DNA from 4 places in the Nocardia sp. CDC160 genome. Region 4 is predicted to be linked to each of the others. Evidence: riboswitches for the same ligand, from Rfam matches in the RefSeq annotation. Region 4 holds a riboswitch; each other region holds the start of a gene.
What was found. A riboswitch is a leader RNA that binds a small molecule or an ion and turns the genes downstream of it on or off. The one in region 4 is predicted to bind S-adenosylmethionine.
Positions count from the first base shown of each region.

Region 1 (5,189 bases), on a different contig from region 4:
CGCACTCACCATCGAGCTGCACCCCGATCTCCTCCACCCCGCGCCCCTCCCACGGCGGCAACGGCGCATCATGCAACTCCCGTATCACCGCACCCGCCGCCCTCCAAGCCGCCGCCGACGCCTCCGACGGCTCCCCGACCCGACCGAGCGCGACGCCCGGCAGAGCGGCCAGTGCGAGCACAGAGGGCTTGCGCCACAACACTTTCGGAGTAGGAATCGGCGCCCTGTCCATCGCCTCGACCTCGAACTCCCCCCGCCCCCACTCCCCATCAACCTTCAAGAACGCATCCCCCACCCGCAAGGTAACCCGCTCCCGATGCGCCACCACAACCGCAACCTCTTCCACCCCAGCGATTATCGCGGCGCGAAGTGTCGCCATCGACGAGCATGCAATCCGGCAGGCAAACGCCGAGAAGAGTCCTGCTCCAATGCATTCTCGTGGGCGGGGGCGGTTAAGCTCGGGCGGTGAATTCAGCCCATGCCGCAGGAGAGAGTCGCAGCAGTCGTTTCGGGGGGTTTCTTCGGGAGAATCTGCCGATGCTGCTGGTGGCGGGGGTGCTTGTGGTGGCGGTGGTGTTTCTCGCCTGGGATCGGTGGCGGCGGGGGACGTTCTTCTTCGGGGGGGCGGCGCTGTTGGGGGCGGCGTTGCGGCTGATTCTGCCGACCGAGCGGGCGGGGCTGCTCGCGGTGCGCAGCAAGGGGTTCGATGTCGCGTGGCTGACGGTGCTGGGCGGCGCGATCATCGTGCTGGCCGCGACCATCAGTAGCCTCGGCGTCACGTAGGAACGCGCCGAGGTCGGGGCCGCGACCGGGGTCGCGGCGCTGAGATCTGATCGGGGGCTGTCTGTTAAACCGAGGTGATGCGGCGGCCGAGTTCCCGGCGTAATACTTCCTGGTCGGGAAGTCGGTGTAGGACGCGGAGTATGGCCGGGCGGAGTTCACGCTGCTCGTCCTCGGAGAGCAGATCGACGAGATCGCGGAGATCCATGTCATCGAATGCGGCGGTCATAGCTGAATAGATTACGACCGCCGGGCCCGAAGCACACGTATTCGAAGCGAGCGGTTACCGATGTGTCATATGCGCGAAACCGGAAGCGCGTCAGGACAATTCGCGCGAAACAGCCACGATACGCGCGGTAACGCGCGGCCGTTGCGGCAGCGGAAATGCAGCGGAAATGCAGCGGTTGTTCAGCGATCGGACTCGCGTTGGGCGCGGGCCAGATCCATCGTCTCGAGCACCAGCTTGCCGACCGCCTCGAACTCGGTCAGAAAGCCGTCGTGGCCGTCCTTGGAGTGGATGACCTCGAGTCCCTTGGAGCCGGGCAGCAGATCGGCCAGCTCCTGCTGCGTGCGCAGCGGGTAGAGCCGATCGGAGTCGACCCCGCCGACCACGCACGGCACCGGCGTCGACGCCAGCGCCGCCTCGACGCCGCCGCGCCCGCGGCCCACGTCGTGGCGGTTCATGGCCTCGCTGAGCAGCACGTAGGTGGCCGGGTCGAAGCGCGAGATCAGCTTGTCCGCCTGGTATTCCAGGTAGCTCTGCACCGCGTAGCGCCCACCCGCCCGGGGGTCCTCGTTGCCCTGGGCGTGATTCTCGAACCGATGGTCCAGTTCGAACTCGGTGCGATAGGTCAGGTGCGCGATGCGCCGGGCTATACCCATCCCGGTCATGGGCGCGCGCCCGGTGCCGTGATAGTTGCCGCCCTGCCAGTTCGGATCGGCCTTGATGGCGGCCTGCTGGGTGGTCTGGGTGCCGATCTGGTCGGCGGTGGCGCGCGCGCCGACCGCCAACACCAGCGCCGCGCCGACCCGCTGGGGGCTGCCGACCATCCACTCCAGCACCCGCATACCGCCCATGGAGCCGCCGAGCACGGCCGCCAGCCGCTCGATGCCGAGCAGATCGAACAGCTTGGCCTCCGCGGTCACCTGATCGCGAATCGAGATCTCGGGAAACCGTGCGCCCCAAGGCTTTCCGTCCGGGGCCAGCGAGGCCGGGCCGGTGCTGCCCTTACAGCCGCCCAGCACATTGGTGGCGATGACACACCATTCGCGGGTGTCCACCGGCGCACCCGGCCCGACAATGCCGTCCCACCAACCGGGCTGGCTGTGGTGCACATCGGCGGGGCCGACCACATGCGAGTCACCGGTCAGCGCGTGCTCGACGAGCACCACGTTGTCCGCGTTCTCGGAAAGTTCGCCCCACCGTTGCACGGCCAGCGTCACATCGGGGATGACAGCTCCGGACTCGAGCTCCACATCCCCGATGGCAATGCTCGCGAGCGTCCCGTCCGGCGGCGGCAGCAACAGCTCGGCCGCGTGACGGGACGTCCTCGATTCGATGTTCACGGTCAACTTGCCGCCGCCGTCAGTCCGGCGCGCAAATCCGCCAGGATGTCGCCGATGCCCTCGATACCCACGGCCAAACGCACCAGACCAGGCGTGACACCGGAAGCCAACTGCTCCTCGGGGGTCAGCTGGGAGTGCGTGGTGGAGGCCGGATGGATGACGAGCGAGCGCACATCCCCGATGTTAGCGACATGGCTGTGCAGCACCAGCGCCTCCACGAACTTCTTCCCGGCGTCCACGCCACCGGCCAGTTCGAAGGACACGATGGCACCGACACCCTTGGGTGCCAGCTGTTTGCCACGCTCGAACCAGGGTGAGTCGGGAAGGCCCGCGTAGTACACCTTCTCGACGCCCGGCTGCCCGACGAGGAACTCCGCCACCGCCTGCGCGTTGGCCACGTGCCGCTCGACGCGCAGGCTCAACGTCTCGATGCCCTGCGCGATGAGGAAGGCATTGAACGGCGAGACCGCCGCGCCCAGATCGCGCAGCAACTGCACGCGCGCCTTGAGCGCGTAGGCGGGCGCGCCGAGATCGGCGAAGACCGCGCCGTGGTAGCTCGGATCGGGGGTGGTGAAGCCCGGGAATCGGGACTCGCCCGCTTCGTTCTTCACGGTCCAATCGAAGGTGCCGCCGTCCACGATCACACCGGCGACCGCCGCACCGTGCCCGCCCAAATACTTGGTGGCCGAATGCACGACGATGTCCGCGCCCAGCCGCAGCGGCTGGATCAGATACGGGGTGGCGACGGTGTTGTCCACGATGAGCGGCACACCCGCCGCGTGCGCGACCTCGGCGATCCCCGGAATGTCCAGGATCGAGCTGGACGGATTGGCGACGGTCTCACCGTAGAACGCCTTGGTGTTCGGCCGCACGGCCGCGCGCCACTGCTCGAGATCGTCGGGATCGGAGACGAAGCTGACCTCGATGCCCAGCTTGGGCAGCGAGTAGTGCAGCAGGTTGTAGGTGCCGCCGTAGAGGTGCGGGCTGGCCACGATGTGGTCGCCCGCCTCGGCCAGATTCAGGATCGCGTAGGTCTCCGCCGCCTGCCCGGAGGCCAGCAGCAATGCCGCGACACCGCCCTCGAGGGCGGCGATGCGCTGTTCCACCGCGTCCTGGGTGGGGTTCATGATGCGGGTGTAGATATTGCCCGGCTCGGCGAGACCGAACAGCGCGGCGGCGTGATCGGTGTCCCGGAAGGCGTAGGACGTGGTCTGGTAGATGGGCAGGGCGCGGGCTCCGGTGGCCGCATCGGGGGCCTGCCCGGCGTGAATCTGCTTGGTCTCGAAAGACCAGTTGGCCGGGTCGAGGGTGCCGTCGGCCCCAACGGCCGCGGGCGCGGTCGAGTCACTCATGTGTTCTGCTCCAAAAACAAGGTCGCCGAATGGCGGAATTTTGACGTTATCGAGAAGCGAATGGGCTTCGACAACAACACATTTCGGTAGACCTCCTAGTTGCGCTTGCGTTCGTCCTTCGAACGCCCGGTCCTCACCCGGAGCACCCCACCGCAGCTGGAGGGTTGCCGATCAGCGAGCCGGGGCTTGGCGCTGATGCTCTTGACCTGTTGCGAGATTCTAGCGGGCGGAGGCCGCCGTCTCGGAAGTGGGGCTCGCCACAGTCGGCGCCGCGCAGGTCCGCACGAATTCGTGATAGGCCGCGACCACGGCGTCGGCCATGCCACGGGGCGAGGTGAGGACCTGGTCCAGGGTGGAGCCGGATTCGACCTCGCATTCGGTGCCCGCGCGCATGATGGCGTGAAAAGTGCCGAGCAGCAGCCGAACCCGCACGTCGTTGACGGTGGTGCCGAGTCGCTCGGCCAGCACCGCGGCGGTCTGCTCGGTCTTGTTCTCGGCCGCCGCGAGGCTGCAGGCCCGCACCGGGGCCGAGGCGGCGATGATGCGCTGCATCTGCTGGAACCAGCGGAAGGGCAGCGGCTCGTCGCGGTCGACGACCCGATCCACGATGGCGAGGAAGCTGTCCAGTAGCGCCTGCATTTCGTTGCCGGTGTGTGGCTGCTCGCGCAGGGCCTCCGCATGCGCTCGCGCCCAGTCGGTGATGGGCGCGATGACGATGTCTTCCTTGCTCTCGAAGTACCGGTTCACGGTGCGCGGCGAAACGTCGGCGGTGTCGGCGATCTGCTCCACGGTGGTGGCGTCGAATCCCTGCTCATCGCACAGTCGCAGCGCGACGTCGATGATGCGCGCGCGGGTCTGTTCCTTCTTGCGTTCTCGCAGGCTGGGGCGATGACGCGAGATCACACCGGTGTGACTTGACAAATCCGACATGACTCCAGTCTAAGGGCTAAACGGTTCCATCTGTCCCATTATGACAACTGTCGCACTACGCCAAATTTCTCTTGACGCCAATTGTCGTCATGGGCCACTATGGTGAAAGCTGCCTTCGAACCCCAGAGGAGAGGCTCATGACCGTAGCGACGGACGCTCTCGGCACCGACGAAATATCAAGTCCCGCAAAAGACTCCAGGCGCTGGTGGGCGCTCGCCGTGATCGCGATGGCGCAGCTCATGGTGGTCCTGGACGCCACGATCGTCACCATTGCCATGCCCTTCGCGCAGCAGGATCTGCACATCAGCGATGGCGACAAGCAGTGGATCTTCACCGCCTACACCCTGATTTTCGGCGGCCTGCTGCTGCTCGGCGGCCGCCTCGCCGACTACCTGGGCCGCCGCCGCATCCTCATGGTCGGCCTCATCGGCTTCGCCGCGGCCTCGGCGCTGGCAGGTCTCGCCCAGAACCAGGCCGAACTCTTCGCGGGCCGCGCACTACAGGGCGCGTTCGGCGCGCTGCTGGCCCCGGCCGCCCTGTCGCTGGTGTCGGTGACCTTCA
Region 1 covers NZ_JAYKYT010000001.1:187,968-193,156, forward strand. Annotated here, with positions in the region: gene VMT40_RS00940 (phosphotransferase family protein) at 1-346, opposite strand, end outside; gene VMT40_RS00945 (DUF3017 domain-containing protein) at 538-783, shown strand; gene VMT40_RS00950 (hypothetical protein) at 848-1,009, opposite strand; gene metX (homoserine O-acetyltransferase MetX) at 1,189-2,352, opposite strand; gene VMT40_RS00960 (bifunctional o-acetylhomoserine/o-acetylserine sulfhydrylase) at 2,349-3,698, opposite strand; SAM riboswitch class IV at 3,795-3,905, opposite strand; gene VMT40_RS00965 (TetR/AcrR family transcriptional regulator) at 3,918-4,628, opposite strand; gene VMT40_RS00970 (MFS transporter) at 4,766-5,189, shown strand, end outside.
Region 1: it holds a riboswitch for S-adenosylmethionine, as region 4 does, so the genes downstream of both, VMT40_RS00960 (bifunctional o-acetylhomoserine/o-acetylserine sulfhydrylase) here and VMT40_RS38135 (rhodanese-like domain-containing protein) in region 4, are expected to answer to the same signal.

Region 2 (5,189 bases), on a different contig from region 4:
GGCCATCGCAAGCCCTTTGTGCGCCTTCATAACTTCCCCTGCTCGAGCCGGACAGCAGCCTAATTGTGCGTTACCCCTTGGCGATCGGCTACTCGCGACGACGACACACCGGAGGGAAACGCGGGAATCGGTGACCGACCGGACAATACAGACCGACCGGTTATGCTGCAGCAATGGCAGCAGATTCGCCCGGCACCTCCGGAGTCCGTACCCGCGCGCTGGCCCTCGCGGGCCTGCTGCTGGGTGTGGGCAGCTTGCATTTCATCGCCCCCAAGCCTTTCGATGCGCTCATACCACCCCAGCTGCCCGGCAAACCCCGTACCTACACCCAGGTTTCGGGCGCGGCGGAATTGACCGCGGGCACGCTGCTGCTGCTCCCCCGCACCCGCGGCCTGGGCGCACGCCTGGCCGCGCTCATTTTCATCGCCGTGTTCCCGGGCAATGTGCAGATGGCCTACGACTGGTGGAACAGCGACAAACCCATGGCGCTGAAAGTCGGTGCCCTGCTGCGGCTCCCGATGCAGATTCCGATGGTGACCACCGCGCGGAAGGTGTACCGCGCCGCGCGGTGATCTCGCGGGTGTCGGTGATTCCCGTCGGGTGTCAGTCCCGCGTCACGAACTCGTCGAAGACCGGGGTCGGCAGTTTGAGCTGGGCGTGAATATCACCGCCCAAGCCGAAATGGCCTATCGCGCCACCGTAGTTCTGCTGGTAGCTCTGCCACAGCACGACCACGCTGATAATGCGGTTCGCGCCGGGCAGCGCCGGGTCCGGGAACGGATTGGGCAGGACCGCGCGGTAGGTGGCGGCTCCGCTCTCGTCGGTTATGAAAACGTTCGGGACGCCCAGGGGGCCGGGGCGGGTGGGAGCGTCCGGGTCCAAGTCCTTGGCGCGCAAGGACATCACGGTGTAGAGCGAATCCGGGATGAGGCCGGTGAACTCGAAGCGGAATTCCGCGGACCGCGCCTCGTCATCGACGGTGACCTCGAGGGTGCCGCGCGCCTCGAGCCATTCGCCCAGGGTCACCGGCTCGGTGAGCTTGCGGCCGTCCTGCGGGCGGAAGTCCGGGATCGGCGTCTCGTGGAACGGGTAGCTGGGCCGGGTCACCGTGTCGGCGTCGGGACGCTGGTCGGGGGCGAAGACCATCGGATAGTTGTTGGCGGGCAGGGGAAGCGGCAGGGTGTGCAGGACGCTCGCGGCGTCCTCCGCAGACAGGTCGTCGGCCAGTTCGCGCACGATCGTGTAGGCGGCCAGTTCACCGAATTTCGGCACCGGCGTATCGGCGGCGACGATGGCTCGGCCCCAGCGGCGGGTGACGCCCCCGTCCGCGTCGGGCTCGGTCAGGAAGCCGACGACAATGAAATTGCCGTCGGCGTCGAGGACTTCGCTCGGCGGGTACAGCGGCCCCTGGGTGGTCGGGGTCAGTTCATAGCTTCGGGTCACCATACGGAGAGCGCTTCCTGATCGGAGAGAAGGCGGCCGGGATCGTCGACGGACGCGCCGACCCGGTCGGAGAAGTGGATCCAGCCGTGGCCGTGCGCCGACAGCACCGCGTCGTCGCCGCGGAAGCCGGGGTGTGCGACGGCCCGCAGGAACGGCAGGTCGCTGGCGTGATCGCCGTAGCCGTAGCTGTTTTCGTGCGCGATGCCGTGCTCGCGCAGGAAGTCGGTGACCGCGGTCGCCTTGGCGGTGCCGATCATGGGCTGGGTGACCTCACCGGTCAGCACGCCTTGGTCATCGACCACGGGGGTGGTGGCGATGATGTGATCGGCACCCAGCGCGTCGGCGACCGGGGCGATGGCCGCGGCGAACGAGCCGGACAGCAGGACCGTGGTGTCGCCCGAATTCCGGTGTGCGCGCAGCGCTTCCACCGCGTCGGTGTAGTAGACGGCACCGCTCGCGGAGAACTCAGCGAACCAGCGGCGTCCGGCGGCAGCCAAGGCGTCGGCCCGCACGCCGCGATAGGCGCGGTAGTAGTGCCGGTTCACCTCCTCGCGGGGCGTTCCGGACGCGGCCTTCCGCTTGATCTCGTCGCTGAGGCGCGTGTATTCGCTGCCGTCGTCGCCGTTCTCGGCCAGCCAGAAGCGCTGGAAGGCGAACATGCTCTTGACGGTGATGAGGGTTTCGTCGACGTCGAAGAACGCCGCACCCGGTGTCGTGCTCATGCCACCGCGCCCAGGTAGGCGGCGATCGCCTTGGCGGCCTTGTGGCGTTCGATCTGCGAGATGCGCTCGTTGGGCAGGGCCGCGTAGGTGATGCGGGTGGTGGCCACGGTGCGGTCGAGTTGGCGCACGTCGACGTCGATGGCGAACTCCAGCTTGGCCGGATCCTCGATGGCGATCGGGGTGAGCACCGCGTGCAGGGTGGCGGGCAGCGGGAACAGGAAGGTCTTGAACTCCAATTCGATGCTGTTCCAGACGATGTAGAAGTGCTGTTCGGGCCAGCGGCGGCCGTACTCCAGCTCGAACGCGCCCAGGAACAGCTGGCGCACCGCCTCGACGATGACGATGCCCTGCACGTGTTCGCCGGTCTGATGGTCGAGCAGCAGTTCGTTGTCGCCGTGAATGCGCAGATCCGCGCGGAACTCGGTCTCCGATTCGCGAATCAGGTTGGCCAGCAGCACATTCGAGTTCTGATACTTGTGCACTTGGTGGCGAGGTGCCGGTTCGTCGACCGCGCCGCGCACGTGCAGCCCGGCCGGGGCGTGCACCAGCGCCACGTGCTCGAGGTAGTCGAGGTCGTGGCGGGTCACCCCCTGCCCGAGATGAACGGTCAACGCGCGCTCCGACTCCCGCCACCGGCCGCCGCGCAGGGCGGCGACCAGTCCCGACACCGTGAAGGCCCGGTCGTCCTCGGCGATTCCGCGGAAGCGATCGGCCACCAGCAGCACCTCGCCGACGGCCACCTCCCCCGAGAGCACGGACACCGAATCGAGCTGGGCTACAGACATTTTTCCTCCGAGAGCAAGACGCTTATGGCGGCGCTCGCCACCACCCGGTCGTCACCCGGAGCACCCCGCCGTCGTGGAGGGTTGCCGCCCAGCCAGCCGGGGCTTACCACTGGAACTCATGACCGTCCCCGAAACCCTATGTCCCCCAACCTATTTCATACATAGTTTCAACCACCCCGATTGAAACCCGCGAACGGAGGACGACGCTGTCCCCCGCGCGCCGATCTATCCCGCGGCGGCTTCCCCCACACCAACCCCACTCGGTTCGGGCTCACGCCCCGACACCGGCTCCGACGCCGAAACACCCTCCGGCGCTACCCCTGGCGTCATCTCGGACTCGGACACTCCCCCTGGCCTTACCCCCGACTCCGACTCCGACTCCGACGTTGGGTTCGGCTGCGTCGCCAACCCGGGCGCTGGATGTGACCCCGGATCGGCGCTCGAACCGCCTACCGGGGTCGCCGCTGTCCCCGCAGCGACTCGCGTCGAGGCGACGGCCAGTGCCGCCCCCGAAGCCGCCAGCGCCGCGATGGTCAGCGCGACGGTTGAATAGCCGTGGCGCGAAACCAGATTGGCGAGTTGTGGTCCCGCGCTGGCCCCGACGAACAGGGCGAAGGTGTAGAGCGCGGTGGCGGTGCCGCGCGCCTCGCCTGCCTGCGCCGCGATCGCCTGAACCGCCGCCGGTGCCGCGACCGCGATGGCCGTCACGAACACGAACAGCCACACCGCGACCCATATGCCACCCAGTGGGACCGCGGTGATCGCCGCCGCTGCGGCAGCTGCCGCCAGGGCGGTGATCAACCGGGCGGCAGGTGCGATCACGCCGAGTCTTCCGGCGAGCAGTGGTACCGCCACCATGGCGGGAATCGCGCTGGCCCGCAGGGCGAGTAGGGCCGCGTTGCCGGATCCGACTCCCTCCGGCGGTGAGAGCTGAATGCCGGTGTAGATGCCCACGAACGAGCCCAAGATCGCCAGGCAGCTCAGGTACAGCAGGGCGAGTCGGCCCTGTCTGAGCAGAGTCACGAACGGCAGAACAGCCTTTCGCGCGATGTCGGCGATTCCGATGCGGGCTCGCGCGCCCCTGGCCTCAGCCCTCGCACCCCCGGCCTCAGTCCCTACGCCTTCCGCCTCGCCCTTTGCACCCTCGGCCTGGGTCAGCGCCTCGGTCAGCGCGGCTTCAGTGCCAGGTGCCTGGGCTACAACCGCCGCCGAGGTGGGCGGCTGGAGAACCAGGCGCAGTAGCGCCGCCGATAGCGCGAAGACGATCGCACCGGCGATGAAGATGGCGTGCCAGCCCCAGGTGTTGCCGATCAGCTGGGCCAGGACCTGGGCTACCACGCCTGCTCCTAGGAAGGAGCTGGTTAGGCAGGTGAGGGCGAAGATTCTGCGGGCGGGGGCGATGCGTTCGGCGAGGTAGGCGAAGGCGGCGGGGGCGAAGAAGGAGGCGGTGAGGCCCTGGAGGATTCGCGCGGAGAGTCCGGTGGCGAGTCCGGGTGCGACCGCCACCAGGAGGGAGCTCAGCACGGTGGCGAGCAAGCCGCCGACGATGACCGGCCGTCGTCCCCAGCGGTCCGACAGCGGGCCGGTCACCAGGAAGCCCGCCCCGTAGGCCAGCCCGAAGGCGGTGGTGGTCCAGGTGGCCGCCGACTTGGACGTATCCCAGTCCGCCGCAAGCCGATTCAGTACCGGCAGCACCACGTAGAGCTGGCCCACCACCAGAATGCCGACCGCGCAGACCGCCGCGACGGTCCGCCCGGTCGGTGCCCATCCCGGCTCGGTAGCCCATCCCGGCTCAGCAGCCCGGCCCGACTCGGTAGCCCCACCCGGCTCAGTAGTCGGCGGCGAGCTCACGCGCACGCTCCTGGGCCGCGGCGAAGCCCGCCTCCGGGTTCTCGGTCAATACCGTTGGCGCGAACCGGATCTCGGCAATGTCCTTGATCCCCACGAAGTTCAGCCAGTCTTCGACGAACGGCGTCGCGAAGTCGGACCCGAACTGCACCGGCACCCCCGGCTGATGCACGCCACTGGTGTACACCGTGACCGCCCGCTTCTCGGTGAGCAGCCCCGAATACCCGCTCTGCGGATCGAAGGTGAACGCCCACCCCGGCTGGGTCACGATATCGACCCACTGCTTGAAGATGTACGGCACGCCCGCATTCCAGATCGGCAGGTTGATGACGTACAGATCGGCCGCCGCGAACCGCTCGAACACCACCCGCGCCTGCTCCCAGGCCGCGAG
Region 2 covers NZ_JAYKYT010000002.1:236,478-241,666, forward strand. Annotated here, with positions in the region: gene VMT40_RS08545 (hypothetical protein) at 1-30, opposite strand, end outside; gene VMT40_RS08550 (DoxX family protein) at 174-572, shown strand; gene VMT40_RS08555 (hypothetical protein) at 604-1,446, opposite strand; gene VMT40_RS08560 (HAD family hydrolase) at 1,440-2,165, opposite strand; gene VMT40_RS08565 (AfsA-related hotdog domain-containing protein) at 2,162-2,950, opposite strand; SAM riboswitch class IV at 2,964-3,074, opposite strand; gene VMT40_RS08570 (MFS transporter) at 3,176-4,801, opposite strand; gene VMT40_RS08575 (FMN-dependent NADH-azoreductase) at 4,779-5,189, opposite strand, start outside.
Region 2: it holds a riboswitch for S-adenosylmethionine, as region 4 does, so the genes downstream of both, VMT40_RS08565 (AfsA-related hotdog domain-containing protein) here and VMT40_RS38135 (rhodanese-like domain-containing protein) in region 4, are expected to answer to the same signal.

Region 3 (5,189 bases), on a different contig from region 4:
GGATTGAAGGTGCACGAGAGCAATCCCGCAGCGAACGCTGAGCGAACCGAGACCGGCTTCCCTTCGGCCACCGCGACATCCGCCGCCTCGGTGTCCTGTTCCCGCCCGCGCCGATGCTCGAGCAGCGCCCGAATCCCCAAGTACACCAGGTAGATTCCGCCGATCACCTTGAGCGTGCGATACGCGGTGGCCGACTGCTCCAGCAGCGCCGCCACCCCCGCCGCGACCACGGTCGCCCACACGATCCCACCGAACGCCGACCCCATCGCCGCCGCGACCCCGGGTCGCGATCCGTTCATCGAAAACCGCAGCACCAGAAAGGTGTCCGGACCGGGGGTGAGCGCCAACAGCACGCACAAACCCACGAAGCTCAACAGCAGCGGAAAACTCATACCCTCCATGGCAACCCATCACCGCGAACGCACGCAAGGGCAATACCGCCGACCGCCCCCGACACCGCTGACCCGCCCCCGACGGCCAGGTCAGCGGTACGGGTGGGTTCAGTTCCGCGCGCTGAACTCCGCACCCAGTTCACGGAACACGTCGGTGTTCATCGTGAACGCCAGCCGTGCCTCGTCGAGCACGCGATCGACTTCCGACCCCTCGAGCGGAAGGCGATCCAGGCTCTCGCGGTACTCGCGCTTGAACGCGGCCGGATTGCCGATCTCCTCGAACACGTAGAAGCGCACCCCGTCGCCCTTCTTGGGCAGGTTCCACAGCTTCTCGGCGGTGCCGCGAATGACCTGTCCGCCCGAGAGATCGCCCAGGTAGCGGGTGTAGTGGTGCACGACGTATCCGGCGGGCCACTCGCTCGCGCACTCCTCGACGCGCGCGGCGTAGGCGGCGGTGGCGGGCAGCGCGGTCAGCTCGTCGCGCCAGTTCTCGCCGCCCAGGTGGGCCAGATCGGCTTCGAGCGAGGCCAGCCGGGCCAGCTCCGGTTTCACGAAGGGACCCGCGACCGGATCGGAAGCCAAGGCCTCGGAACGCTTTTCGAGCGCGGCGTACACGAACCACAGCTGCGAGGTGTACCGGTAGAACGCCTCGACCCCGAGTTGCCCGGTCAGCAGGTCACGCATGAACGTGGAGTGCTCCGCCTCGTTGTGCTGCTGCTCGGTCGCGGTGCGAATGAGCGTCGAGAACGGGGTGCCGGTATCCAACATGGTCGAGCTCCTCGTGATCAACTCCGGGGCACCCCACTTTGGCTACCCTAACTTCACTTCGACCATACGCCCCAGCAACCATCACGCGATTCGAACTTCCCGCCCCACCCCCTCCAACTTTCGGACGATTTTTCTATTCCGGACGTGCCCTTCGTCACACCGCATCGATCCCGTCGACGCTCCGCCGACCGCCTGGAACAGTGGTCCCATGGCCACTCGAGCCGCCGATACCCCACTGATCCCGATGCTCATCGCCGCCACGGAGAGCGCCGAGCCCTCCGGGAACCGATTGCTGACCGACGACCTGGCGATCCGCGTGCTGCCACTCGGACTGCGACCGCTGGTACGCAACCGAACCACCCGAGGCTGGTTACGCAAGGTCATGGAGCGGGAAGGGCCCGGGCTGTGGGACAGCTTGGCTTGTCGGAAGCGGTATTTCGATGAGCAGACCGATGCGGCCGTGCGGGCGGGGGTCGGGGCGGTGGTGGTGCTCGGTGCGGGGCTCGACACTCGAGCCACGCGGCTGGTGGCGGCGGCCGGGATTCCGGCCTTCGAGGTGGATCTGCCGGTGAACATCGAGCTGAAGCGGCGGCGAATAACGCTGCCGGACAGCGTTGTTCAGGTGGCGATCGATTTCGAGACACAGGATCTCGCGACGACTCTCGCCGAGCGTGGTTACCGGGGCGAGGCGACAACGCTTTTCCTGTGGGAAGGGGTTACCCAGTACCTGACCGAGAAGGCGGTGCGCTCGACGTTGGAGACCCTCGCCGCCGCGCCCGCGGGGAGCCGACTGGTCTTCAGCTATGTCCGACAGGATTTTCTCGACGGCACGAATCTCGAGGGGTGCGAGCGCGCGTATCGGAGATTCGTTGCGGGAAAAGGTATTTGGCGATTCGGATTGCTGCCCGCGGACGTTCCGGGCCTGCTCGCCGAGTACGGGTGGCGGGAGCTGGAACAGGTGGGCGGGCGGGAGTACGTCGACCGGTTTCTCGAGCCACTCGGCCGGGGTGCGGAAGGCGTGCCGGACCTCGAACGCTGCGTCACCGCGACCAAGATCTGAGCCCGACGAGCCCGGCGGGCGGGGTTGACAAGGCCGGGAATCGTCTGCCAATCTCTGCAATCAGGTCATGAGTACCAGCGTCAAGCCCCGGCTAGCTGGTCGGCAACCCTCCTCCGCGGTGGGGTGCTCCGGGTGACGACCGGGCCGTAGCCCGACCGGGTACGGCAAGCGCGGACTCTCGATCGATATCCGTCTCGAAGCAGACACCTCCGATCGCGTGTCCATGAACCCGATGGAGTTTCGTGATGACCGCATTCGCCGACCAGACCTGTGCCCCGCTCGCCACCGTGTCCGGCTGTGACCTCCAGGTTCCGCTGGTCCAGGGCGGGACCACCACCTACGCCAACTTCGACTACGCCGCCAGCGCCCCCGCGCTGCGGCAGGTCACCGACCGCGTCGCCGAGCTGCTGCCGTTCTACGCCAGCGTGCACCGCGGCGCGGGCTACGCCTCCCGCGTCTCCACCGACTGCTACGAGTCGGCGCGCGGTTCGGTCGCCCGCTTCCTGAACGCGGCCGACGACCAGGTCGTGGTCTTCACCCGCAACACCACCGACTCGCTGAACCTGCTGGCCTCCTGCGTGCCCGGCGACACCGTGGTGCTGGACGTGGAGCACCACGCCAACTTCCTGCCCTGGACCCGGCACGGCCGCCGAGTGGTGCCGGTCGCCGACACCATCGAGGAGACCATTCAGCGCCTGGTCGCCGAGCTCTGTTCGAAACCGGCCGCGCTGCTGGCGGTTACGGGCGCGTCCAATGTGACCGGTGAACTACTGCCGCTGGAGCGGCTGGCCTGGATCGCGCACCAGTGCGGCACCCGCATTCTCGTGGATGCCGCGCAGCTGGCCCCGCACCGCCGCATCGACCTGCGGACCGCGGGCATCGACTATCTGGCCTTCTCCGGCCACAAGGCCTACGCCCCCTTCGGTACGGGCGTGCTGGTCGGCCGCCGCGACTGGCTCGACGCGGCCGAGCCCTACCTGGCGGGTGGCGGCGCGGTGCGCTCGGTCTCCACCGAGGGCGTCGAGTGGGCCCCGGCCCCGCAGCGGCACGAGGCCGGTTCGCCGAACGTCCTGGGCGTGGCCGCATTGGCCGCGGCCTGCGACGCCCTCGCCGACCTGGACGAGACCACGGTCATCGAGCACGAGCAGTACCTCACCCACCGCCTGCGCTACGGCCTGAAAACCGTTCCGGGCGTGAACTTCCTGCGTGTCTGGCGCGACAGCACCGACGCCGTCGGCATTGTCGCGTTCACCATCGACGGTTTCGAGCCCGGCCAGGTCGCCGCCTACCTTTCGGCCGAGCACGGCATCGGCGTGCGCGACGGCCGCTTCTGCGCCCACCCGCTGCTGTCTCGCCTCGGCGTGGACGCCGCCCTGCGCGCCAGCATTGGCCTCGGCACCACCGCCGCCGACGTGGACCGCCTCATCGAGGCCATTGCCACGCTGGTCGAGAACGGCCCGACCTGGAATTACGCGCGCACCGAGGGACATTGGAACCCGGTCCCGGAGACCCGACCGTTCGGCGACTCGTCGACCGGCGCGGCGCCCTGCGGATTCTGAGCGCGGATTCCGAACTACGGCACGAGGTATCGGGCCGCGAGCTCCTCGATCACCGGATCGTCATCCGCCACCGCGTCCAGCAGGTCGAGATCGTCCTGCACCGAGACCTGCCGGGTGTCGCCCTGCTCGGGATCGGGCGGCCCGTCCTCCTCGAGTTGCCGCACCATCTTCTCGCGCACGCGGTCCCGCAGTGAATCGCTCATACGCAGAGCATGCCCCGGTTAAACAGGCGCAATCCAGCTCCCCCACGGCGTGTTCCGCACAATGGTGAAGACAATGAGGAAGGCGAGCGCGAGCCACAGCGCGTATTTGGGCAGGATCTGGGGTAGTCGCGGCGGTGTCGGATTACCGCGCCAGCCGCGCACCAGCCAGGTGCCCCACCAGGCGAGGAAGCCGAGCGTCAATGGCAGCAACAGCACATTGCTGTGAATGGCGTCGAGAATCCGGCCATCGGTGAGATTGTGCAGCCCCCGCAGCCCGCCGCAGCCGGGGCACCAGTACCCGGTGAGCTCGTAGAAGGGGCAGTACCCGTAGGTGCCGGACACGTGCGGATCCCGGAAGTGCAGCAGCGCCAGCCCACCGGCCACGGCCCCACCGGCCAGCAGCGGTAGCCCGACGCCGAGCCACCGCGGGCGCGCGGGCGATTCGATTGCTGCTGCCGTGGTATCCACGACCACCAACGGTAGCCGCGCCGCCGCCGACCTGCCAGATCACTCCCGACTTCGCACCCCGCGGGGCTCGAGCGCGCTTGGGTATGCTGCCCCGACAATCATTTTCGAGTTCGGGGGAAGTCCACTCATGTCACAGAACTCAGGTGGCAGCAAGATTCGCGGCGCGCTCGCCGTGGTCGGCGCCATCGTCCTGATCATTGTCATCAAGGTCGGCATTCGCGTCATCGGCCACCTGTTCGGCCTCATCGGCCTGGCGGTGGTTCTGCTCATCGCGGTGGGCGCGTACTTCGCCCTCAAGAAGAAGAGCGAGACCGCGACCACCACCGCGCCGGTGTATACCCCGGCCCCGAGCCCGTACGACGCCAATACCCCCGCCCAGGGCTACCCGGCCCCGCAGGGCTTCCTACCGCCCCCGACCGGCGCGCCCGACCGGGGCTACCTGCCGCCGCCGAGCGGTGCGGCTGTCCCGGGTTACGCCGCGCCGCCGACCTACCCGCCCTCGGCGAATACCGTTCCCTCCCACGGGCATCCCGCTCCCGGCTACGCTCCCGCGCCACAGCCGAACTACCCGGCCCCACAATCCCAGCCTCGTTACCCCGTGCCGAATCAACCGGGCTACGGCGCGCAGCCGCCGAATCCGTATGCGCCGCAGGGCTACCCGGCCCAGCAGGGCGGATACCAACAGCAGGGATACCAACCGCAGCAGGGTTATCCACAGCCCGCACCGCCGAATTATCCC
Region 3 covers NZ_JAYKYT010000001.1:934,229-939,417, forward strand. Annotated here, with positions in the region: gene VMT40_RS04140 (LysE family translocator) at 1-392, opposite strand, end outside; gene VMT40_RS04145 (biliverdin-producing heme oxygenase) at 501-1,160, opposite strand; gene VMT40_RS04150 (SAM-dependent methyltransferase) at 1,369-2,220, shown strand; SAM riboswitch class IV at 2,284-2,397, shown strand; gene VMT40_RS04155 (aminotransferase class V-fold PLP-dependent enzyme) at 2,466-3,779, shown strand; gene VMT40_RS04160 (hypothetical protein) at 3,794-3,982, opposite strand; gene VMT40_RS04165 (DUF2752 domain-containing protein) at 4,001-4,450, opposite strand; gene VMT40_RS04170 (hypothetical protein) at 4,578-5,189, shown strand, end outside.
Region 3: it holds a riboswitch for S-adenosylmethionine, as region 4 does, so the genes downstream of both, VMT40_RS04155 (aminotransferase class V-fold PLP-dependent enzyme) here and VMT40_RS38135 (rhodanese-like domain-containing protein) in region 4, are expected to answer to the same signal.

Region 4 (5,189 bases):
GCGATAGTCGGCGATGGTGTACGGGTCGGGCAGGTAGCCCTCGTTCTCCGACAGCGGGAACCGCGGGTCGAAGATGTGGAGATGGGCATCGAACACGTTGATCAGCATGCCTCAGAACGGTGACAAGTGTGGACAACCTTGTCCGGCAAGCGGATTCGCGCTGGTCAGGACACCTTGTCCGGTACTGGTCAGGACACCTTGTCGGGCTCGGAGGCGGCGAGCATCTCCTCGCGCTCCACGACCTTGACCCGCTCGCGGCCCTGCGGCTCGCCCAGGGCGCGCTCGTGCGCGTCGAGTCGGTACCAGCCCGCCCAGGTGGTGAACGGGATGCCCTTGCCCTCGAGGAATTCGGTGACGGCCTCGGGTTCCGGCTTGGGGGCCGGAACGAAGTCGGCGGCGTCGTCGAGCAGGCAGGCGATGGTCTCGTTGGCGTCACCCTTGGTGTGGCCGATGAGCCCGACCGGGCCGCGCTTGATCCAGCCGGTCACGTAGGTGGCGGGCTCGTAGCGGTCCTTGCCGTCGGCGTCCTCGTTGACCAGCACGCGTCCGGCCTCGTTGGGCACGGTTCCGGCCTGGTCGTCGAAGGGCAGGGCCGGGATGTTCTGCGACAGGTAGCCGACCGCGCGGTACACGGCCTGGATGTCCCAGTCCTTGAATTCGCCGGTGCCCTTGCAGTTTCCGGTGCCGTCGAGCTGGGTGCGCTCGGTGCGCAGGCCCACGACCTTGCCGTTCTCGTCGCCTAGGATTTCGGCGGGGTTCTCGAAGAAGTGCAGGAACAGCTTGTGCGGGCGGTTGCCGACATCGCGAATGGCCCACTGCTCCAAGGTATTGCAGATCATGTCGACCTGCTTGGAGTGGCGGCGGGCGGCCTCGGAGCCCTCGTCGTAGTCGATGTCCTCGGGGTCGACGATGACCTCGATGGTCGGGGAGTGGTCGAGTTCGCGCAGCTCGAGCGGGGTGAACTTGGCCTGGGCCGGGCCGCGGCGGCCGAACACGTGCACCTCGACGGCCTTGTTGGCCTTGAGGCCCTCGTAGACGTTCGGCGGGATCTCGGTGGGCAGCAGTTCGTCACCGGTCTTGGCCAGCACGCGCGCCACGTCCAGGGCGACATTGCCGACGCCGAGCACGGCGACCTTCTCCGCGTCCAGGGGCCAGGTGCGCGGCACGTCGGGGTGTCCGTCGTACCAGGACACGAAGTCCGCGGCACCGTAGGAGCCGTCGAGGTCGATGCCCGGAACGCCCAGGGCGCGGTCGGCATTGGCGCCGGTGGAGAAGATGACCGCGTCGTAGAACTGGCGCAGGTCTTCCAGGGTGATGTCGGTGCCGTAGTCGATATTGCCGAGCAGGCGGACCTGGTCCTTGTCGAGCACCTTGTGCAGGGCGGTGATGATGCCCTTGATGCGCGGGTGGTCGGGCGCGACGCCGTAGCGGATCAGGCCGAACGGTGCGGGCATGCGCTCGTAGAGGTCGATGCTCACCCCGTCGAACCCGGCCGGGGCATCGGACTTCATCAAGGCGTCGGCGGCATAGATACCGGCCGGGCCCGCGCCCACGATCGCAATGCGTAGCGGGCGGGTCGCTGCACTCTGTTCGGTCATTCTTCCGCGCACCCTTTGGGTCGAAACTAACTTGCCGTCAAAACTTAGCCGTCGTTCTTAGCTTAGGCTAAGTTGACGCCCTGGCCTCGGCGACCTTCGTTGGCCCCCGACGCTGCAGCGTTGCTGCGTGGTCTTGCTATTCCCGCACCGGAGCGGAAATTCTGCTGATTCTATCGATGGCGCACGGACGCCCCCGCGCGCGGGCGGGGAAACTGCGGGAACGCCAGGCATGATCTACCCATGAGCGATGCCGAGGAGACCGTCGAGGAGACGTCGATTCCGATCGAGCAGAACGAGACCCGCAGCATGTGGCCGTTCCTGGTCGCGGCGGGTGTCATCGCGGCGGTGATCCTGGGCATCGTGATCGCGACCCTGCTGTCGCCGGTTGAGAACAATGTCACAGATCGCGATCGCCTCTCGGTGGCGGCGGGCGAGTTCATCAAGTCCCGTAACGACACCGGCAAGTTCGTTCCGGCCGTGGCCTGCAAGGGATTCGACGAGAACAACTCCCCGCTGAAGATCGCGGGCACGAGCGGCAAGGGCATCACCTTCGACCGGATCGACGATCCGGTCGTCGACGGTGACAAGGCCACGGCGCAGGTCACCTTCAGCGTGGACGGCGCGCAGTCGACCTCGACTTGGCATTTCACCAAGGAGAATTCCCGGTGGTTGGTCTGCGGTTCGTGACATGGTCCGAAGACCGACCGGGGGTTTGACACAACACCGGTTTTTTCGGCACTCTCATCCCAGGTCATGAGTACCAGCGCCAAGCCCCGGCTGGCTGGTCGGCAACCCTCCTCCGCGGTGGGGTGCTCCGGGTGACGACCTGGCCACGCATCGAGCAGCGGTGCGGCAAGTGCGGATTCACAGGAGGTACAGGTGAGCTACGCGGGTGACATCACGCCGAAGCAGGCGTGGGAGTTGTTGCGCGACAATCCGGATGCGGTGCTGGTGGACGTGCGCACCGAGGCGGAATGGCGATTCGTCGGCGTGCCCGACACCAGCGGCATCGGCCGCCCGACCGCGTTGATCGAATGGGTGGACGCCACCGGCACGCCCAACGCGCGGTTCGTGGACCAGTTGAAGCAGGCTCTCGCCGACCGGAACCCGGATTCGCAGGCCCCGGTCCTGTTCATCTGCCGCTCGGGCCAGCGCTCCATCGGCGCGGCCACCGCGGCCACCACCGTCGGCATCACGCCGTCGTTCAATGTGGTCGACGGTTTCGAGGGCGCGCTGGACGCTCAGGGCCACCGCGGTGCCACCGGTTGGCGGGCCGACGGCCTGCCGTGGCGGCAGTCGTGATTTCGCCCAGCTCCCCCAGCTCTTCCGAAGGGAACCAGTCATGATCACCGGTGGCTCTTTCGACAAGCCGCTGCCCGAGGGCGTCGGCCCCGCCACCCAGGCCGTGCGCGGCGGCACCCGGCGCTCCGGCTTCGACGAGACCTCCGAGGCGCTGTTCCTCAATTCGGGTTTCGTCTACGAGAGCGCCGAGGCGGCCGAGGCGTCGTTCACCGGCGATATCGAGCATTTCGTCTACTCCCGCTACGGCAATCCGACGGTCGCCATGTTCGAGGAGCGGCTGCGCCTGATCGACGGCGCGGAAGCCTGTTTCGCGACCGCGTCGGGCATGTCCGCGGTCTTCACCGCGCTGGGCGCGCTGCTCGGCGCGGGTGACCGACTGGTGGCGGCGCGCAGCCTGTTCGGGTCCTGCTTCGTGGTGGCCAACGAGATCCTGCCGCGCTGGGGCGTGGAGACCGTCTTCGTCGACGGCGAGGATCTGGACCAGTGGGAGCAGGCGCTGTCGGTGCCGACCCAGGCCGTCTTCTTCGAGACCCCGTCCAACCCGATGCAGACCCTCACCGATGTGCGCGCGGTCTCCGACCTCGCCCACGCGGCGGGCGCGAAGGTGGTGCTGGACAACGTCTTCGCCACCCCGCTGCTGCAGCGCGGGTTCGACCTGGGCGCGGACATCACCGTGTACTCGGGCACCAAGCACATCGACGGCCAGGGCCGTGTGCTCGGCGGCGCGATCCTCGGACCGCAGGACTACATCGACGGTCCGGTGAAAAACCTGATGCGCCACACGGGTCCGGCGCTGAGCCCGTTCAACGCCTGGACGCTGCTCAAGGGTCTCGAGACCATGCCGCTGCGCCTGCGCCAGTCGGTGGACTCCGCGCTGAAGATCGCCCAGTTCCTCGAGAACCATCCCGCGGTGGCGTGGGTGAAGTACCCGTTCCTGTCCTCGCACCCGCAGTACGAGCTGGCCAAGCGCCAGATGTCCGGCGGCGGCACGGTGATCACCTTCGAACTGAAGGCCGCCGAGAACGAGGCCAAGAAGCGGGCTTTCGAGGTGCTCAACCGGCTGCGCATCATCGACATCTCCAACAACCTCGGTGACGCGAAGACCCTGATCACCCACCCGGCCACCACCACGCACCGCGCCATGGGTCCGGAAGGCCGTGCGGCCGTGGGTATTACGGATGGCGTCGTGCGCATCTCCATCGGCCTCGAGGATGTCGAAGACCTCCTGGGCGACCTGGATCAGGCGCTGAGCTGATCCATCGATCGTCGAAAAGGGCCGGAATCCAGTGGATTCCGGCCCTTTTTCCATGTCAGGGGAGACGTCAGGTCGGTGTCAGCCCGATATCAGGCCACCCGCCGAAAGTTATCGGCATGACGAAGAACAACAGCTCCTCCGCTTCCTCCTCCACCACCTGGTCCGGCATGATTCCGGTCGACGACACCGCCCTGTTCTGCACCGACACCGGCGGCGACGGCATCCCGGTGATCTACCTCAACGGCCAGTTCGCCACCCAGGGTTACTGGGCCAAGGTCATCGCCGAGCTCGGAGACGGCTTCCGCCACATCACCTACGACGAGCGGGCGCGCGGCAAGAAGTCGCTGAAGTCCGCCGACTACTCCTTCGAGGCGTGCGTCCGCGATGTCGACGCCGTCCTCGCCGCCCGGGGCGTCGAGAAGGCGATCGTGATCGGCTGGTCGTACGGCGCGCTGGTGGCCGCACACTGGGCCAATCGCAACCCCGACCGGGCCATCGGCGCGGTGCTGGTCGACGGTGCCATGCCGCACGACTGGCTGGACGACGCCATGGAGGCGCGCATCCGCAAGCTGTTCAAGCGGCTCGCCCCCATCACCGCGCTGCTGCGTCCGACGGGCCTGACCCCGAAGCTGACCGCCGCGCAGCAGGCCGAGAGCAATATCGAGCTGGGCAAGCTGTCGCGGGCCGCGGTCCTGGGGCCGGTCCTGGACAACATCACGGTGCCCACCCGGTTCGTGCTCGCCTCGGGCTCGTCCCTCGGCAGCCACGGTGACGAACAGGAGGTGATCCGCGCCTCGGTCGCCGGTGCGTGCGAACGCAATCCGCACATCAAGATCAGTGCGAAGGTCGCCAGCAACCATGATCACATCCTGCGCAAGGACTTCCGCGCCGTGGCCGACGCGGTCCGTGAGGTCGCATGACGGCGGAGGGATCGAGCAGGCATTGACAGTATGCTGTCAAATATGACAGCATACTGTCATGCTGAAAACAGTCCACATGGCCGTGTACGACACCTTCTCGGACTGGGAGGTCGG
Region 4 covers NZ_JAYKYT010000011.1:88,361-93,549, reverse strand. Annotated here, with positions in the region: gene VMT40_RS38150 (amidohydrolase family protein) at 1-108, opposite strand, end outside; gene VMT40_RS38145 (FAD-dependent oxidoreductase) at 189-1,598, opposite strand; gene VMT40_RS38140 (Rv0361 family membrane protein) at 1,839-2,285, shown strand; SAM riboswitch class IV at 2,348-2,463, shown strand; gene VMT40_RS38135 (rhodanese-like domain-containing protein) at 2,478-2,900, shown strand; gene VMT40_RS38130 (O-succinylhomoserine sulfhydrylase) at 2,941-4,155, shown strand; gene VMT40_RS38125 (alpha/beta hydrolase) at 4,272-5,075, shown strand; gene VMT40_RS38120 (type 1 glutamine amidotransferase family protein) at 5,134-5,189, shown strand, end outside.